Regions from separate parts of the Nocardioides sp. Kera G14 genome, predicted to be linked through region 2. Evidence: riboswitches for the same ligand, from Rfam matches in the RefSeq annotation. Region 2 holds a riboswitch; the other holds the start of a gene.
The links. Region 2 has a riboswitch for cobalamin ahead of LH076_RS07005 (CbtB domain-containing protein). Riboswitches for the same ligand answer to the same signal wherever they lie in the genome.

Region 1: another riboswitch for cobalamin. It lies ahead of LH076_RS06255 (ribonucleoside-diphosphate reductase subunit alpha); the one in region 2 lies ahead of LH076_RS07005 (CbtB domain-containing protein).

The regions. Positions count from the first base shown of each region.
Region 1 is NZ_CP085839.1:1,254,437-1,263,863, forward strand. Features, by position in the region: gene LH076_RS06230 (copper resistance protein CopC) at 1-239, shown strand, start outside; gene LH076_RS06235 (sulfurtransferase) at 245-1,063, opposite strand; gene cobT (nicotinate-nucleotide--dimethylbenzimidazole phosphoribosyltransferase) at 1,087-2,139, shown strand; gene LH076_RS06245 (adenosylcobinamide-GDP ribazoletransferase) at 2,213-3,049, shown strand; gene LH076_RS06250 (ribonucleotide-diphosphate reductase subunit beta) at 3,088-4,086, opposite strand; gene LH076_RS06255 (ribonucleoside-diphosphate reductase subunit alpha) at 4,083-5,924, opposite strand; cobalamin riboswitch at 5,978-6,117, opposite strand; gene LH076_RS06260 (bifunctional adenosylcobinamide kinase/adenosylcobinamide-phosphate guanylyltransferase) at 6,167-6,703, opposite strand; partial or broken gene LH076_RS06265 (cobyric acid synthase CobQ) at 6,754-6,912, opposite strand; gene LH076_RS06270 (2'-5' RNA ligase family protein) at 6,909-7,445, opposite strand; gene LH076_RS06275 (SDR family NAD(P)-dependent oxidoreductase) at 7,501-8,301, shown strand; gene LH076_RS06280 (hypothetical protein) at 8,303-8,452, shown strand; gene LH076_RS06285 (SDR family oxidoreductase) at 8,507-9,295, shown strand; gene LH076_RS06290 (DoxX family protein) at 9,292-9,427, opposite strand, start outside.
Region 2 is NZ_CP085839.1:1,411,922-1,421,348, forward strand. Features, by position in the region: gene LH076_RS06980 (cobyrinate a,c-diamide synthase) at 1-1,884, shown strand, start outside; gene cobT (nicotinate-nucleotide--dimethylbenzimidazole phosphoribosyltransferase) at 1,905-2,945, shown strand; gene cobS (adenosylcobinamide-GDP ribazoletransferase) at 2,945-3,712, shown strand; gene LH076_RS06995 (cobalamin biosynthesis protein) at 3,709-4,650, shown strand; gene LH076_RS07000 ((2Fe-2S) ferredoxin domain-containing protein) at 4,647-5,324, shown strand; adenosylcobalamin (AdoCbl) riboswitch at 5,322-5,473, shown strand; gene LH076_RS07005 (CbtB domain-containing protein) at 5,476-5,694, shown strand; gene LH076_RS07010 (CbtA family protein) at 5,723-6,598, shown strand; gene LH076_RS07015 (hypothetical protein) at 6,865-7,395, opposite strand; gene LH076_RS07020 (bifunctional adenosylcobinamide kinase/adenosylcobinamide-phosphate guanylyltransferase) at 7,453-7,974, opposite strand; gene LH076_RS07025 (cobalt-precorrin-6A reductase) at 7,971-8,696, opposite strand; gene LH076_RS07030 (cobyric acid synthase) at 8,693-9,427, opposite strand, start outside.

The sequences.
Region 1 (9,427 bases), 160 kb from region 2:
TGCACCTCTACGTCTTCGACAAGGACGGCCAGCCGGCCGACCCGGTCGAGCTGACCGCCACGGTCACCCTGCCGAGCCGCGACGTCGGGCCGCTGCCGGTCACCCTGCAGCACGTTGACGTCGGTCACAGCACCGGCCTGGTCAGCGTGCCGGTGGTGGGGGACTGGACCTTGGCGGTGACCGTGCGGGTCAACGACTTCGACGAGGCGACCAGGACGGTCACACTGCCGATCCACTGACTGCGTCACTCGGTGGCGACCGGGCGGTCGAGGTTGCTCCACTGGCTCCACGAGCCGGGGTAGAGCGACGCCTCGATCCCCGCGATCGCGAGCGCCGCGACCTCGTGGGCAGCCGTGACCCCCGAGCCGCAGTAGGCAGCCACGGGGCGCCGGCCGTCGACGCCCAGTGTCCCGAAGTGGGCCTTGAGCACGTCGGCGGGGAGGAAGTGGCCGTCGGCCGTGAGGTTGGCACCGGTGGGGGCGTTGAGCGCGCCGGGGATGTGACCGGCCTTGGGGTCGATCGGCTCGCTCTCGCCGCGGTACCGCTCCGGCGCGCGGGCATCGAGCAGCACGCCGTCGTAGCGCTCGACCTCGTCCAAGGGCAGCACGGGAAGGTGGCCCGGCGTCAACGTGACATCACCGACCGCGGGAGTGACGTCGTCGGTCGTGAGCTCGTAGCCCTCGGTGGTCCAGGCGTCGAGGCCGCCGTCGAGGAGTCGTACGTCGGCGACCCCGGCCCAACGGAGCAGCCACCACAGGCGCGCGGCAGCCAGGCAACCGTTCGCGTCGTAGGCCACCACGAGATCGCCGTCGTCCACGCCCCATCGGCGGGCTGCCTCCTGCAGGGTCTCGACGCTGGGCAGCGGGTGACGGCCATCCTCGGGCTTCCCCTGTGTCGCGAGCTCCCACTCCAGCGGCACGTACACCGCACCGGGGATGTGGCCGGTGAGGTAGTCGCCGTGTCCCGGCGGGCCGCCCAGCTTCCAGCGGACGTCGAGCACGACCGGCGGGGTGGGGGAGGCGAGGGCCTCGGCGAGCTCGGCGGCGGTGATGAGCACGGTCATCCCGTCACCCTAGACTCCGCCGCATGACTCCCCGAGAGATCACACCGCCGTCCGAGACCGTCCGAGCCGCGGCCGCTGAGCGGCTCGCGGGGCTGGCCACGCCGCCGGGTGCGCTGGGCCGACTCGGCGAGCTGGGCGTGTGGGTCGCGGCGACGCAGGGGGTGTGCCCGCCTGCGCCGGTCGACGACGTACGCCTCGTGATCTTCGCCGGCGACCACGGTGTCGCGGCGCACGGCGTCTCGGCCTTCCCGCCTGCGATCACGGGCGCGATGGTGCGGACCTTCCTCGCCGCGAAGTCCGGCGTGACGGCGCTGGCCGGTGCGCACGGCGTCGCAGTGCGCGTGCTGGACCTGGGTGTCGATGAGGACTTCGAGGATCTGCCGGCCGAGGTGCGCGAGCCCCTGCAGGCGCACAAGGTCCGGCGCTCGTCGGGTGCGCTCCACCTCGAGGACGCGCTCACCGCCGAGCAGACGCAGGCCGCGCTGGACGCGGGTGCTGCCGTCGCCGCCGAGGAGATCGCCGCCGGCGCACAGCTGCTGATCAGCGGTGACATGGGCATCGGCAACACCACGCCCGCGGCGGCGATGGTCGCTGCGGCTCTGGGCCTGCCGGCGTCGGAGGTCGTCGGCCGCGGCACCGGCATCGACGAGGCCGGGCTCCTGCACAAGATCGACGTGGTCGATGCGGCGCTGCGTCGCGCGGGCGATCGCCTGGACTCCCCGCTGGAGACCCTGCAGGCGGTCGGCTCGGCGGACCTGGCCGCCACCACCGGCTTCCTGCTGTATGCCGCCTCCCACGGTGTCCCCGTGCTGCTGGACGGCCTGATGTCAGTCGCGTGTGCGCTGACCGCCGACCGCTTCGCGCCGGGTGCGGCCGCGTGGTTCGCCGCCGGTCACCGTTCGACCGAGCCCGCCCAGTCGCTGGCGCTGTCGAAGCTCGGTCTTGAGCCGCTGCTCGACCTCGGCCTGCGGCTCGGCGAAGGCTCCGGCGCGGTCGCGGCCGTGCCGGTCGTGCGCTCGGCCGCCGCCCTGTTGCGGGACGTCGCGCTGCTCGCCGACCTGATGCCGGACGCGTGACCACAGGGACCAGCGGAACCTCGGTGGCTCAGCGCCACCAGGTGACTCGCAGTGACCGAGTTCGGCGGTGAGCATGCTGCGGGACGCGTGGCGACTGGCCGTCGGGACGCTGACTGCCCTCCCTGTGAGGCCGCCCGCGACGGTCGACCGCCGGCGAGCCATGTGGGCGATGATGCTTGCGCCGCTGGCGGTCCTGCCCCTGGCGGCGTCGGCGGGGGCGATCGTCTTCGGCGGGATCTGGCTCGACCTGCCGTCGCTCGTCATTGCTCTGTTGGCGATCGGGGCGGTCGTGCTGGGCAACCGCGCCTTCCACCTCGACGGGCTCTCCGATGTCGTCGACGGGATGGCTGCCTCGTTCGATCGAGAGCGATCGCTGGCCGTGATGAAGACTGGCACGTCCGGGCCTGCGGGGGTCGTCGCGATCGTGCTCGTGGTGGGGCTCCAGGTGGCAGCGATCGACGGGTTGGTCCGAGGCGCGCCGTGGGACGCGGTGATTGGCTGCGGTGGCCAGCAGTGCTCCCTCTTCGCCGCGCGCCTCGAGCGGGCGGCCGCTCTCCACGTCGCCGTGCTCGTCGGTGTGGCGCTCTGTGTCTCACGGCTCGCGCTCGCGACCTGTTGCGCTCGAGGCTTCGTGGCGGCTCGTCCCGACGGACTCGGCCGCACGTTCACCGAGACGGTGCCGCGTGAGACGGTGGCCCTCCTGTCGCTCGCCGGCGCAGTCGCCCTCGCCACCGCCAGCGAGTGGGCCGGGATCGCGTTCTGGCGCGGCGCCCTCGCCGCAGCCCTTGCCCTGGTGGTGGTCCTCGTCCTCTGTGCCCGCGCCATGCGGCGCTTCGGCGGCGTGACGGGAGATGTTTTCGGGGCGGCCGTCGAACTGGCGCTCGCCACGATCCTCGTCGTCCTGGCGTGAGCCGGGCGGCCACGGAACAGCGGCCGCCCGGCGTACGCCTAGAACTCCTCGTCGAAGCCCACCGTGCCGGTCACGCCGACCTGGTAGGCCGAGACCTTGCGCTCGAAGAAGTTCGAGAGCTCCTGCACGTCCTGCAGCTCCATGAAGGCCAGCGGGTTGGCCGAGCCGTAGATGATCGGCAGACCGAGCCGCTCCATGCGACGGTCGGCGACGAACTCCAGGTAGGAGCGCATGTCGGCCGTCGACAGCCCGGCGACGCCACGACCCAGCAGGTCCTCGGCGAACTGCGCCTCCGCGTCGACGCCCTCCCTCAGCATCTCCCGGACCTGCGCGGTCAGCTCGTCATCCCACAGCTCCGGCTCCTCCGCACGAGCCGTGTCGACCACGTCGAAGGCGAACGCCATGTGCATCGACTCATCACGGAAGACCCAGTTGGTGCCCGAGGCAAGCCCGTTGAGCAGCCCCCGCGATCGTAGGAAGTAGACATAGGCGAAGGCTCCGTAGAAGAAGAGCCCCTCGATGACCGCGGCGAAGCAGATCAGGTTGAGCAGGAACGCCCGCCGGTCCTCCCTGGTCTCCAGCCGGTGGAGGTCGCCGAGGGAGTCGATCCACTTGAAGCAGAAGTCCGCCTTGTGCTTGATCGACGGGATGTTCTCCACGGCGGCGAAGGCCTCGAACCGCTCGGTCTCGTCCGGGACGTAGGTGTCGAGCAGGTTCAGGTAGAACTGCACGTGCACCGCCTCCTCGAAGAGCTGCCGGGAGAGGTAGAGGCGGCCTTCGGGGGAGTTGACGTGCTGGTAGAGGTTGAGCACGAGGTTGTTCGCCACGATCGTGTCGCCGGTCGCGAAGAAGGCCACGAGGCGGGAGATCAGATGTCGCTCCGCCGGCGACATCCTGGCGAGATCCTTGAGATCGGTATGCAGGTCGATCTCCTCGACCGTCCAGGTGTTCTTGATCGCGTCCTTGAAGCGGTCGAAGAAGTGCGGGTAGCGCATCGGACGCAGCGTGAGGTCCATGCCGGGGTCGAGAAGGTTCATTCGCAGGCCTCACAGTGCTCGGGGTTCTCCAGGGAGCAGGCCACGGCCTCAGCCGCCGTGACCGACACGGTCGCCTGCTGGATCCGCGTCGCAGGTCGCGAGCGCAGGTAGTACGTCGTCTTGAGCCCCTGCTGCCACGCGTAGCGGTACATCGAGGAGAGCTTCCCGATGGTCGGGCCGGCCATGAAGAGGTTGAGCGACTGGCTCTGGTCGAGGTACGGCGACCGCGCGGCCGCGAGATCGATCAGCGCCTTCTGCGGCAGCTCCCAGGCGGTGCGGTAGAGCAGCCGGAGGTCCTCCGGAATGGCGGAGATGCCCTGGATGGAGCCCTCGGCACGCTTGATCTGCTCGCGCACGTCCGCGGTCCAGAGGCCGCGCGTCTTGAGCTCGCGCACCAGCGTCGTGTTGATCTGGAGGAACTCACCCGACAGCGTCTCGCGCTTGAACAGGTTGGAGACCTGCGGCTCGATGCACTCGTAGCAACCGGCGATGGAGGCGATCGTGGCGGTGGGCGCGATCGCCAGCAGCAGCGAGTTGCGCAGCCCCGTCTCGGCCACCTTGTCGCGAAGAGCGGACCACCGGGCGGTCTGCGTCGGAGTCGTGTCCCAGAGGTCCGGCTGCAGCTGCCCCTTCGCCGCCCGGGTGTCGGCGTACGCGGGATGCGGACCGTGCTGGACGGCCAGCGACGCCGAGACCTCCAGCGCCGTCAGGTAGATCTCCTCCTGGATCCTGGTGGAGAGCTCGAGCGCCTCAGCCGAGTCGAACGACAGCCCGAGGGCGAAGAAGACGTCCTGCAGGCCCATCAGCCCCAGTCCGATGGGACGCCAGCGTGGGTTGGACGCAGCCGACTCCGCCGACGGGTAGTAGTTGATGTCGATCACCCGGTCGAGGAACGGCACCGCCGTCCGTACGGTGTCGCGCAGCTTCTCCCAGTCGAGCTCGCCGCTCGTCACATGCTGCGCAAGGTTGATCGACCCCAGGTTGCAGACGGCCGTCTCCGAGTCCGACGAGACCTCGATGATCTCGGTGCACAGGTTGGAGAGGTGGACGGTCGGATGGCCCGGCCCGACATGCTCGTCACTCGTCTGGTTGCAGGTGCGGTTGGACGCGTCCTTGAAGGTCATCCACCCGTTGCCCGTCTGGGCGAGCGTGCGCATCATCTTCGCGTAGAGGTCGCGCGCCCTCATCGTACGCACCACCTGCCCGGCGGCCTCCACCGCGCGGTAGCGGACGTCGAACGCCGGCCCCCACAGGTCCACGAGCTCCGGGGCGACGTCGGGGTCGATCAGCGACCAGTCCCCGTCCGCCTCCACGCGGCGCATGAACTCGTCGGGGATCCAGTTGGCGAGGTTGAGGTTGTGCGTACGCCGGGCGTCCTCACCCGTGTTCTCCCGCAGCTCGAGGAACTCCTCGATGTCCGGGTGCCACGACTCCAGGTACACACACGCGGCCCCCTTGCGTCGGCCGCCCTGGTTGACCGCCGCGACCGATGCGTCGAGCGTGTTGAGGAACGGCACGATGCCGTTGGAGGCGCCGTTGGTGCCGCGGATCAGCGCACCACGGCCCCGGACGCGGGAGAACGAGATGCCGATGCCGCCGGCGAACTTCGACAGCTTGGCGATCTGCGCATACCGGCTGTAGATCGAGTCGAGCTCGTCGCGCGGGGAGTCGACGAGGTAGCACGAGGACATCTGTGAGTGCCGCGTCCCGGAGTTGAAGAGTGTCGGCGACGACGGCGATCTTGGTGACGTCAACGGGCTCGCTGTCGCCGTTGCGTTTGCGGATTTCCACAGGTGCTCCCCTCGGAGTTGCTCGAGAGGAGACGACGGGACGGCCACCGCGAGGTGGCGCCTGGCGTCAGCCCACCCTCGAGGCCTCGGACCACCACGCCCGACGGGCGCGGTGCACTGTCAGGTATCGGACTCGCACGCCTCCCTTGCGGGGGAGCGCGCTCACCGTTGCGGGGCAGTCCCGGACTCTCACCGGATTCCCTGGTTCAGCTGCAGGAGCACCATATGTGGGATCGGATCCCAGACGTGGGACCAGATGTTGTGGCCCGCGTGTCGTCGGCGTGTCGCGCTCAGAGCACGAGCACGCGACCGGCAACGACGAGATGCACCTCGTCGCAGTGCTCGGCGACGCGCTGGTTGACCAGTCCCAGCAGGTCACGGAAGAGCCGTCCCGATCGGTACGTCGGCACGATGCCGAGTCCCACCTCGTTGGTCACCAGCACCGTCATCTCCGACCGTGCGTCCAGGGCGGCGACAGCGCGCGAGACCTCGGCCAGGACGGTGGAGGTGGCGACGTCAGCCGGGGCGTCCCACAACTCGTCCTCGTCGAGCAACGCGGTGAGCCAGGTGCCGAGGCAGTCGACGATCACGGGCCCGGCTGACGACAGCGAGCCTGCGAGGTCGCGGGTCTCGAGCGTCGTCCAGTGCTCCGGGCGTGCGTCACGGTGCTCGCGGACACGCGTGGCCCAGTCGGCATCGCTCTCGTCCTCGGGTGACGGGCCTGCGGCGACATAGGTCACCGGTGCGTCAGCGGGCAGGAGGGATTCGGCATGGCGGGACTTCCCCGAGCGGACACCGCCGGTGACCAAGACACGGGCAGCCTTCATCGGACTCCCTCCCGGGCAAGCGTGAGCAGGACGTCGACGTCGAGGTGAGCCTCGACCAGGTCGGCGCACACCACCGAGTTGGTGGACATGTTCTGTGCCTTGTACGGCGCCACCCGCACGCCCCGACGGGCGAAGGCGCGACAGAGACGGGTCGTGACGACCGACTTGCCGGCGTCCGACGTGGTGCCGGCGACGAGCAGCCCGCTCACGCGCCGGAGCCGGTCGAGCCGAGGTGCCACCGGTGCAGCAACCGGCAGTCGTCGTTGGCCCACCACTGCAGGTCGAGCCGGTCCATGCGGAAGGTCACCGGCAGATGATCCCGCATCCGTTCTTCGACGTCAGCACGCCTGACGCCGCCCGCGGGGTGGTCGAGGGTCAGGTGCGGCACAGGATCCGGGAAGGCGCCGCCGTACGGCAGGAAGTCGGGAAACGCGGCCGTCAGCGCAGCTGTGAGCTTGCGGAAGGGCTCGTCCGGCTCGGGCCGGAGATGAATGACGCCGCCCCGGAACTCGACCACCTCCTCGAGCACGATCTCGACGGGTTCGACCGTCGCCGCGAGGTCACCGACGACCTCGAGGTCCCGCTGCGTCGGCTCCGTGACCCACGGGGCGAGCACCGTGATGTGCGCATGCACGAAGTCGGGGTCCGTCGACACGAAGCTGGCGTCGTAGAACGCCGTCCGCTCCCGCACGACCGCATCGAGGACGGGCACCGGCACCGCGAGCACCGTGTGACCAGTCATGATCGCGCAGGCTACGGCACCGTGTAGTCCGCCGGAATCTGGCTACAGCCCGAATATGACCACGATCGAGCAGGGGCAGGTTGCCGTCGTCACGGGAGCGTCGAGCGGTATCGGACGGGCGCTGGCCGCGGAGCTGGTGACCCACGGATACGAGGTGGTCATCGCCGCCGATGAACCGGAGATCACCGCGGTGGCGGCCGAGCTCTCCGCCACCTACGCAGGCTCGACAGGGACCGCGCTGCCGGTCCAGGTCGACCTGGCCGAGTCCGAAGGCGTGACCCGCCTCTACGAGGCGGTGCGGAAGCGCGGTGTGCCGAAGGTGGCCATGCTCAACGTCGGCGTCGGTGTCGGCGGTCGCTTCGACCAGACCGAGCTCGTCGACGACCTGAGGCTGATCGACCTCAACGTCCGCTCGACCGTCCATCTCGCCAAGCTCGTCCTCCACGACATGGTCGCCGCCGGTGAGGGACGCATCCTGGTCACGTCCTCGATCGCGGCGGTGGCCCCGGGGCCCTACTACGCGACGTACGCCGCCTCGAAGGCGTTCGTCCACTCCTTCGCCGAGGGCATCCGCGAGGAGCTCAAGGACACCGGTGTCACCGTGACCTCACTGATGCCCGGCCCGACGGACACGGAGTTCTTCATCCGCGCCCACATGGAGGACACGCCGGTGGGCCAAGGCACGAAGGACGACCCCGCCGACGTGGCCAAGGACGGCTTCAAGGCGCTGATGGCGGGCAAGGCGTCGGTCGTCGCCGGCTCGCTGAAGAACCGTTTCCAGGCCGAGGCCGGGACCCATATGCCCGACGCCCTGATGAGCCCGCTCATGGCCCGGATGACGAAGCCTGAGGAGTGACATGAGCCTGTTCAGCGTGATCGCCTCCCTCGTGGTCGCAGCCGGCGTGGTGGTCCTGATCCTCCTGTTCGAGCGCAAGCGGGCGCGGCAGATCCAGCACGACCTCAGGGAGCCCGACGAGGGCCGTACCCGTCGCCCACCCCGGCACTGACAAGGCGACCGCGCCGCCCCGTGTAGTCCGCGGGAATCTGGAAACAGCCCAGACATGACGCATCCACTGCTCGCCATCGTCACCGGCAGCGACTCCGGTATGGGCGCTGCCACCGCCAAACTGCTCGCCTCCGAGGGGTACGACGTCGGCCTGACCGTCCACCACGACATGGACGGTGTGCTCGACACCGTCAGCGAGATCGAGAAGCGGGGTCAACGCTGCTTCGTCGAGCGCTTCGACGCCGCCAGCCCGACAGCCGGCGACATCGTCGACAGCCTCGCCACGAAGCTCGGTGGCCTCGGCGTGCTCGTCAACGTCGCCGGCACCGGTCAGTCGGACTCGGTCCTCGACGTCTCCTACGACAGTTGGCGGCAGGTCATCGCGACGGATCTCGACGGACCGTTCCTCGTCGCCCAGCGCGCCGCACAGGTGATGGTCGACGCGGGTCAGGGCGGCCGGATCGTCAATGTCACCAGTGTCCATGAGCACGTTCCGCGTGTCGGCTCGGCGGCCTACTGCGCGGCCAAGGCAGGACTCGGTGCGCTGACGAAGGTCATGGCGCTCGAGCTCGGCCAGCACGGCATCACGGTCAACAGCGTCGCTCCCGGCGAGATCGCCACGGAGATGACCGGACAGGCCGAGGAGTCGGCGTACAGCATCAAGCGACCGGGCAATCCGATCGGGCGGCCGGGACACGTCAACGAGGTCGCCTCGGTGATCGGCTTCCTCTGCTCGCCGCGGGCGTCCTACGTCACCGGCGCCTCGTACATCGTCGACGGAGGCCTCATGCTCATGGCCGCGCACGGCCACGACCAGGAGTCGGAGGACTGGCGGACCCTCTAGTGACGGAGCTGGCCCACCTTCTCCGCCGTGGCGTCGAGCTTGTCCGCGACGACGTCGGCCACCGTCCCGGCCACGGCGTGGCCGCGGTCGACGACCGTCGCGGCGGCGCTGCCCACCTTCTCCGTGAGGACG
Region 2 (9,427 bases):
CATCTCGGGCTCGTACCCGCGGCCGAGCGTGACGGCTCCGTGGCGCTCCTGCACCGGCTCGGCGAGCAGGTGGCCGCGCATCTCGACCTCGACGCGATCCTCGCCGTCGCCCGAAGCGCGCCCGACCTCGACGCAGCGCCGTGGACTCCTGCCGACGAGGTGCAGCCGGTCGCCGGGGGCGAGCGCCCGGTGATCGCCGTGGCGGGTGGCCGCGCGTTCACTTTCCGCTACGCCGAGACCGAAGAGCTGCTCCGCGCGGCCGGCTGCGAGGTCGTCACCTTCGACCCCATCGCCGCCACCGCACTTCCCGAGGGCACGCAGGGGATCTACCTCGGCGGCGGCTTTCCTGAGGTGTACGCCGCAGAGCTCGCGGCCAACCGTGCGCTGCTCCACGACCTGCGTGACGCCGTTGCGTCCGGCGTCCCGACCGTCGCCGAGTGCGCTGGGCTGCTCTATCTCGCCGAGACGCTCGACGGCTCGCCGATGGCCGGCGTACTCCCGGCCACCGCGGCGATGAATGAACGGCTCACGCTGCGCTATCCCGTGGCGACCGCGGTGACCGACTCACTGCTCACCCGCGCCGGGGAGCAGGTCACCGGCCACGAGTTCCACAAGACGCGGACCACCCCTGTCACGGGTGACGCGCCGGCCTGGGAGATCGACGGCGACGCGACCGGATTCGCCACCCCGACCCTCCACGCCTCCTACCTCCACGTTCACTGGGCAGGTCATCCTCACCTCGCCCAGCGATTCGCTGACGCCGCGCGTAACGCACCACGGCACCGAAGCCACCTTGATCCGTCGCTCGCCGAGGAGAGCGCGTCCCTCACTGAGCCCACGACGGCGCCCCCGACACCGACACCCCGGCGTCCGCTGCGTCACCACGGGGACGCCGAGACCGGCCGCGGCCTGCTCGACTTCGCCGTCAACGTCTACGAAGGCCCTCGCCCCGAGTGGCTCGAACGCGCCCTACGCGCTTCCTTGGCTGAAGCCGTGTCCTACCCCGACGCCTCGGCCGCCCGGTCGGCGGTCGCGCAGCGACACAGCCGCAGAGGCGACGAGGTGCTCCCCACCGCGGGGGCCGCGGAAGCCTTCACTCTGATCGCGCGGCTGCGCCCGTGGCGCAACCCCGTCGTCGTCCATCCCCAGTTCACCGAGCCCCACGCGGCCCTGGAGCAGGCTGGCCACAAGGTCACCAGCGTCCTGTGCCGCCCCGAGCGCGGCTTCGCGCTCGACCCGGACGACGTGCCGGAGGACGCCGATCTGGTCATCGTGGGAAACCCGACGAACCCCACCGGCGTCCTGCACCCGGCAGCCGTCATCAAGAAGCTGCGGCGCAAGGGCCGACTCGTCGTCGTCGACGAGGCATTCATGGATGCCGTCCCGGGAGAGAGCGAGTCGCTGGTCCGCGAGCGCCTCCGAGGACTCGTCGTGCTGCGCAGCCTCACCAAGCACTGGTCCATCCCCGGCATCCGAGCCGGGTACGTCGTCGGCGACAACCTCGTCGTGCGCCAGCTCGCCGACCTCCAGACTCCGTGGTCGGTCTCGACTCCGGCTCTCGCCGCGCTCATCGAGTGCAGCAAGAGAAACGCCACCGCGGAGACCCGTCGGCGCGCCCACGAGCTTCAGCACTGGGGCGACTTCCTCCAAGGTGGCCTCCGCGGACGCGGCATCGACTTCGTCCCGTCCTCGGCGCCGTACGTCCTGGCACGTCTCGGGGACAGCGCACACGCCGCCCTGCGCGAGGACGGCATCGCCGTACGCCGGGCCGACACCTTCCCCGGTCTCGACTCCAGTTGGGTCCGCATCGCCGTCCGGCCGCAATCGACGACCGTCCAGCTCTTCGCCGGCATCGACCGCCTGCCCGCCCGCCAGCCCGCCTAACCATCAGTCAGGACCACCTCATGCCCCGAGTCTCCGCACCCTCCGACATCGCACGCGACCACGCAGCCAAGCGTCTTGGCGCGCTCGCGACACCGCCTGGGGCTCTCGGGCGGCTCGGCGACCTCGCTGTCTGGGTCTCCGCCTGCCAGGGCCAAGTGCCTCCCGCCGCGGTCGACAACGTCCGTCTCGTGATCTTCGCCGGGGACCACGGTGTCGCGGCGCACGGCGTCTCCGCCTTCCCGCCCGCGATCACCGGTGCGATGGTCCGCACGTTCCTGCTCGGGAAGGCGGGCGTCAGCGCTCTCGCGAACGCTCACGGTGTCGCCGTACGCGTGCTCGACCTGGGCGTGGATGAGGACTTCGACGACCTCGACCCCGACACCAGGGCCGCGCTCACGGCCCACAAGGTGCGACGGGCCAGTGGCGCCATCCACATCGAAGACGCGCTCACGGGCGAGCAGACCCAGGCGGCACTCGCCGCCGGAGCCGCGGTGGCGCGCGAGGAGATCAAGGCCGGCGGCCAGCTCCTCATCAGCGGCGACATGGGCATCGGCAACACCACACCCGCCGCCGCGATGATCGCCGCGGCCCTCGGGCTGCCCGGCGCGGAGGTCGTGGGCCGCGGCACCGGGATCGACGGCGCCGCCCTGCTCCACAAGGTCTCCGTGGTGGACGCCGCACTGGCGCGAGCCGGCGCGCGTGCCGACGACCCGATCGAGACCCTGGCGGCCCTTGGCTCGGCCGACCTCGCCGCGAGCACCGGCTTCCTGCTCGCGGCCGCCCAGGAAGGCGTGCCGGTGCTGCTCGACGGGCTGATGAGCGTTGCCTGCGCCCTGACCGCGGACCGGATCGAGCCCGGCGCCGCCGCGTGGTACGCAGCCGGTCACCGCTCCACCGAGCCCGCGCAGGCGCTCGCCCTGGCCAAGATGGGTCTTGAGCCGCTGCTCGACCTCGGTATGCGCCTCGGCGAGGGGTCGGGTGCTGTCGCAGCGGTTCCCGTGGTGCGATCGGCCGCCGCACTGTTGCGGGATGTCGCCCTGCTGAGCGAGCTCGGAGCCTGATGCTCGTCGACGCCTGGCGTCTCGCCCTCGGGACGCTCACCGCGGTGCCGGTGAAGCCGCCCGCGGTCGTCGATCGACGCCGGGCGGCGCTCGCGATGGTGATCGCTCCACTCGCGGCACTTCCTCTCGGGATCGCCGCCGGACTGGTCGTCCTCCTCGGCGGATGGTGGAACCTGCCCCCACTCGTCACCGCCCTCCTGGCGATCGGGGTGGCCGTGCTGGGGAACCGTGGCTTCCACTTGGATGGCCTTTCCGACATCACGGACGGGATGTCGGCCTCCTACGACCGCGAGCGGTCTCTTGCCGTGATGAAGACGGGTACGTCGGGTCCAGCCGGCGTCGTGGCAATCGTCCTCGTCCTGGGCCTCCAAGTTGCGGCCCTTGCCGCGCTGGTCGAGATGTCCGACGCCGGCCGCGTGGCAGCTCTGCTCGTGGTCGCGCTCTGCGCCTCGCGCCTCGCGCTGGTTGCTTGCTGTGCGCGGGGGATCAGGCCGGCTCGTGCTGACGGCCTCGGCAAGCTCTACACCGAGACCGTGCCGCGCGTCGTCGCAGCCGTCGGCTGGATTGTTGGCGCCGCCGCTCTTGCAGGTGCCGCTGCATGGGTGGGGCTCGACTGGTGGCGCGGCGTCGTGGCCGTCGCCTTGGCGCTCCTCGTGGTCGTGATCGTCATCGCCCGTGCCGTCCGCCGCTTCGGCGGCGTGACCGGAGACGTCTTCGGAGCGGCCATCGAGCTCGCCTTCGCCACGATCTTGGTGACCCTCGCATGAGGGCGCGCACCATGGGGCTCCTGCTCGGGTACGCCGCTGATCGTGTGCTCGGCGACCCGCAGCGATACCACCCGGTGGCCGGCTTCGGCCGCCTCGCCAACCTGCTGGAGTCGCGGATCTACGCCGACTCGCGCGCTCGCGGAGCCGTCCACAATGCGGTTCTCGTCGGCGGAGCTGTGGCGGCTGGAGCCGTCTCCGAGAGCCTTACGCACGAGCGCCCGATTGCGCGCACCCTCGTCATCGCCGCTGCGACGTGGACGGTGCTCGGTGGCCGCTCCTTGGAGCGCGAGGCCGACAACGTCCACGCTGTCCTTACCGCAGGCGACCTGCCTGCCGCCCGGATGCAGGTCAAGCGTCTGATCGGACGCGACACCGACGAGCTAGATGCGTCGGAGATCTCCCGCGGCGTTATCGAGTCGGTCGCCGAGAACACCGCCGACGCGATCACCGGGCCGCTGATGTGGGGAGCCGTGCTCGGTGTGCCGGGGCTGCTCGGCTACCGGGCGGCCAACACCCTCGACGCGATGGTCGGGCACCACAACGCCCGCTATGAGAACTACGGCTGGGCCTCGGCCCGACTCGACGACCTGGCCACGTGGCCCGCCGCACGACTTGTCGGACTGCTGACGATGGCCGCCGACCCGCGTCGCGCCCGCGCGGCCTGGACGACCTGGCGGCGCGACGCGTCCGGCCACCCAAGTCCCAACGCGGGAGTCGCTGAGTCAGCCTTCGCCGGCGCGCTGGGCATCCGCTTAGGCGGCACCAACCACTACTACGGCGGACGTCGGATCGAGCACCGCGCGATCATGGGTGACGGCCGCCCCGCTCAACCCCATGACATCGTCGGCGCCAACCGGATAGCCCGGCGCGTGGGGGCCAGCGCCGCCTGCGTAGCCGCTCTGGCGGCCCTGGTCACGCTGAGAGACAGCAGCCGATGAACGCCCTTGTCCTCGTCGGCATGTCGGTCAGTGACGTCGACCGCCGCGACCTCCTGACCGCCGAGGCGGCTCGGCGCGGCGGGAGCGTGGCGTTCCTTCAGATGGGTGACCCCTCACTCTCGCGCGAACTGACGGAGATCGCCGATGACGGCGCCACCACGATCACGCTCGTCGGTGTCAACACGGGGCCGATCGGTCCGGCCCACTCGTGGCTTCGCCGGATCGCAGCCCACTGGTGGCGCGAGAGGGCCGGACTCAAGCCGACCGTCTACGTGGCCACGCGCCTCGCCTCGCAGCTCGACCAGCTCGACGACGTACTCACGGAGACGAAGCCGATCGGCGGCGACGAGCCCGGCCTCACCTCCGCGGCTTGGGAGGACGTCACGGGGCATCGCCATCAGGTGATGATCTGCCGTGGTCCTCGCTGCACGGCCAAGGGAGCCGAGGACAACCTGCGCGCCATGATCCTCTCGATGATGGAGCACCAGCTCGGCGACGCGGACGTGCTCCTCGTCCACACCGGATGCCAGTTCCCGTGCAACCAAGCGCCGGTCATCAGCGTCCAGCCCGACGACGTCTGGTACGGCCACGTCGACGCCGAGACCTCCAGCAGGATCGTGGAATCGCACTTCCGCGACGGCGTTCCGGTCGACACCCATCGGCTGCCGCGATAGGGTTCCCTCACACGTCGTACGTGAGGAAGCCGGTGAGAATCCGGCACGGTCACGCCACTGTGAGTGTCTCCGCGAGGAGGCCGAAGTCAGATCTTCCGACGCCGTGTTCTCCGCCCATCCATGGAACGTTGTATTCCAGAAGGAGTATCACGTGAGCAACACGTCTGCTATCTCCAGCCCCATCACCCAGCCGCTCGTCACCGCCAAGGCGGCGACGATCGCGCTCCTCGCCGGCGTCGCGCTTCTCGCGCTGCTGGTCTACTACTTCATCGGCGTCGACGAGGGCGCCATGTCTGTGTTCGGCAAGAGCATGGTCGTCCACGAGTTCTTCCACGACGGCCGACACTTCCTCGGCTTCCCCTGCCACTGAGCCTCGGCGAGCAGGAGAACAACAGAACATGGTGAAGCAACTCATTGGTCGTGGCGCGCTCTCAGGAGCCGTCGCGGGCCTCGTCGCCTTCATTTTCGCGCGCATCTTCGCGGAGCCGGTGATCTCCAAGGCGATCGACTACGAGTCGGCGCGTGACGCCGCTCAGGACGCGCTCGACAAGGCAGCCGGGATCGCCGTCCCCGCCGCTGGACCCGACATCTTCAGCCGGACGATCCAGATGGACGTTGGCATCGGCGCCGGCCTGATCCTCTTCGGCGCCGCCATGGGCGCGCTGGTCGCGGTCGGGTACGTCGTGGCCATCGGTCGTGTCGGCAGGGTGCGCCCGTTCCAGCTTGCCCTTCTCGTGCCGGTCTTCTACTTCCTCGGCGTCTTCGCGGTGCCGTTCCTGAAGTACCCGGCCAACCCGCCGGCCATCGGTCACGAGGAGACGATCCGCACGCGCGGGACGCTCTACCTCGTCACCGTCCTGGTCTCGTGCATCGCTCTGTTCCTGGCCGTCTACATCGGCCAACGACTGCACGCGCGGATGAGCCTCTACAAGACCGTGCTGATCGTGGGTGCTGGATACGTGGTCGTCATGGCGATCCTCTTCCTGGTCCTGCCGCCGCTGGGTCACCTGCACGCCAACGTCGTTGAGTACGGGAAGCAGGACACCGAGACGCCGCTTCCGCTCAAGGATGCCGATGGAAACCTCGTGTTCCCGGGCTTCCCGGCTGACCTTCTGGCCAAGTTCCGGGTGTACTCGATCATCAACCAGGTGATCCTGTGGGGCGGCATCGCTCTGCTCTTCGCACCGCAGGCCCAGAAGCTGCTGGACCCGGCAGGTGCCAAGGCGGGCAAGGAGAGCCGCTTCGCCGAGGACCACACGCCGGTCGCTGTCTGAGATCACCGCCGGATCAGCCCGCGGCCTGCGACGGACATCGGTCCGGCCGCAGGCCGCGGTTGATCAGACGAGGAGTTACGCCGGACGGCTCGCAGCCTCTTCCGCTGGCGCTCGACCGATGCGGTGTGTCCTTCACTCCTCTTCGAGTTCGAGCGCGGCCGTCGGCCGGCGCTCATGGTGCAGCGAAGCGTGACGCCGCGTGTCCGGATTCGGTCCTAGGGTTCGTCTAGGGTTGACGTCCCTTGAGGTTTCGGCAGGCCGAGCCGTCACAGAATCAGATCCGCGCGTTGGGCGAGAAGATAGCCTGGCAAGCGCACATCCGGGGCCAAGCCGATTCCCCTATAGAAGGCGTCGACCGCCGCCGTACGGCGCGCCGCCGGGACATTGTCAAACTCGTTCGCCTTTGGCTCGCACAGCACTATCTCATGTGGTGGCAGATGGGCGATCGCGGCGCGAACAAGGAGCATTCCGAGCCGTTGGCCAAGGAACGCCGGCTCAAGCTCAAGGTTCAGGATCTCGGTCGCCCAAGGGATATTCCTGCCGTCTGTGAAGAGTTCGGACAGGCCATCGTGATGGTCTTGTCCCTCCTCGCACCGCTTGACCCGGATCCGTCCGATTACGTGCTCTCCGTTCGCCGATTTCGGATACCAGCCCTCTAACGGCGCGTCGCCGGAGATCCCGGTCGCCCAAAGCCGCCACTCCCTGTACAGGCAATCGTCGATTACATAGGAGTTGTAGTCGAAGACCTCTACGTGAGCTGCACTGGAGCGGGAGGCTCGTTCCGGGAGCAAGGGCACGCCTCATTCAAGCCCATGTGCCACACATGGCTCCGCTACGACGTCGCAGAGGGACATCTAGAGGAGGACGACGCGGCCTGCGACGACCAGATGGACCTCGTCGCAGGCTGCGGCCACCTCCTGGTTGACCATGCCGAGCAGGTCGCGGAAGAGCCGGCCGGACCGGTGGGACGGCACGACTCCGAGGCCGACCTCGTTGGTGACGAGGACCGTCCGTTCGCCCTGATCGCGTACGCGAAGGACGTCGGCGGCGTCGCGGACCTCTCGCTCGATCACGCGGGTCGCCTCGGCCGAGGACACCTCCCACAGATCGCGCTCGTCGAGTACGGCCGTGAGCCAGGTGCCGAGGCAGTCGACGATGAGGTCGCCGTCGGTCCTCGCCAGGACGCCGACGAGATCGTGCGACTCGATCGTTGTCCAGTTCGCCGAGCGCCGGGCTTGATGGACGGCGACGCGCTCTGCCCAGTCCGCATCGTCGTACGTCGGCCCGGGAGCGAGGTAGGTGGCCGGCCCCGGCAGGAGCGACTCGGCGTGCCGGGACTTGCCCGACCGCACGCCTCCGGTGACCAGGACCCTCACGACAGACCCCTCACCCAGGCGAGTGCCTCGTCGACCGAGTGCACGGTCGGGACGCCCGCGGGCGCTGCCGGGCGACGTACGACGACGACGGCGGCGCCGAGCTCGGCGGCGGCCTGCATCTTGGGCCACGTGAAGGTGCCGCCGGAGTCCTTGGTGACGACGACGTCACTCCCGTGGCGACGCATCAGCTCCAGCTCGCCGTCGAGGGTGTAGGGGCCACGGCTGGTGATCAGCTCCCAGGACGGTGGAAGGTCGAGGTCGGGGACGTCGACGACGCGCGCCGTCGCGGCGCGGGCGCCCAGAGCCGGGATGAAGCGAGCCAGCTCCTGGCGGCCGACGGTGAGGAAGGGGCGCTCGCCAAGGTCCGCCGCCAGCGCGGCGGCCTCTTCGTGGGTGGCGGTGTAGTGCCAGGTCGGATCAGGTGCCCAGCCGGGCCTCTCCAGGCGGAGGAGCGGGCGGCCCTCGGCAGAGCACGCGGCCACGGCGTTCGCGCTCATTCCCATCGCGAAGGGGTGGGTCGCGTCGACCACCGCGTCGTACTCGCTCAGTGCGGCGCGCAGACCCTCGACACCGCCGAAGCCGCCGATGCGTACCGGGCCGACGGGAAGTCGAGGTCGGGCCACGCGTCCTGCCAGCGAGCTGGTGACGTCGATGCTCTCGTCAACCAGGTAGCCGGCGAGATCGCGGGCCTCGCTGGTGCCACCGAGCAGCAGAAGCCTCATCCCGCACCTCCGGGCGGCAGGATCGGCGGGTCGTCTGAGGCACCCGTGCGGGCGAGGGCAAGCAGGGCGTCGACGTCGAGGTGCTTCTCGACCAGGTCGCCGAGCAGGTCGAGACGTCGCTCCCGCGCGTCGGGGAACGAGATAGTCGACGGCGTGAGGCCGAGGGCCTCGGCTAGAAACGCGCGGCGCAGCTCGTCGCCCTCCAGGCTGCCGTGCCACATGGTGCCGAAGACATTGCCGTTGCGTGCACCGCCAAGGAACGGCTCGCCGGAGCCGACGGTGATGCGTCCATGGTGGATCTCGTAGCCGTGGGCAGCGACGCCGAACGCGTCACCGGACGGCAGTCGCAGGTTCTTCTCGGACTCGAAGTCGGTGCGGACGTCGAGCAGCCCGAGCCCGTCGACCGTGACGCCGCTCGCGCCTTCGACGCCTTCGGGGTCGGCAATCACGTGGCCGAGCATCTGGAAGCCTCCGCAGATCCCCAGCAGCGGGCGTTCGCGGCGGGCGTGGTCGAGGATCGCGGCATCGAGGCCGCGGGAGCGAAGCCAGGCCAGGTCGGAGATCGTCGAGCGGGTGCCGGGCATGACGATCAGGTCGGCATCGGCGAGCTCGCGCGCGTCGGCGGCGAACACGACATCGAGGTCGGGCTCGAGTCCCAGGGCGTCGGCATCGGTGAAGTTGCTGATCCGCGGGAGTCGGATGACCGCGACCTTCCGCGCGCCGTCGGACTG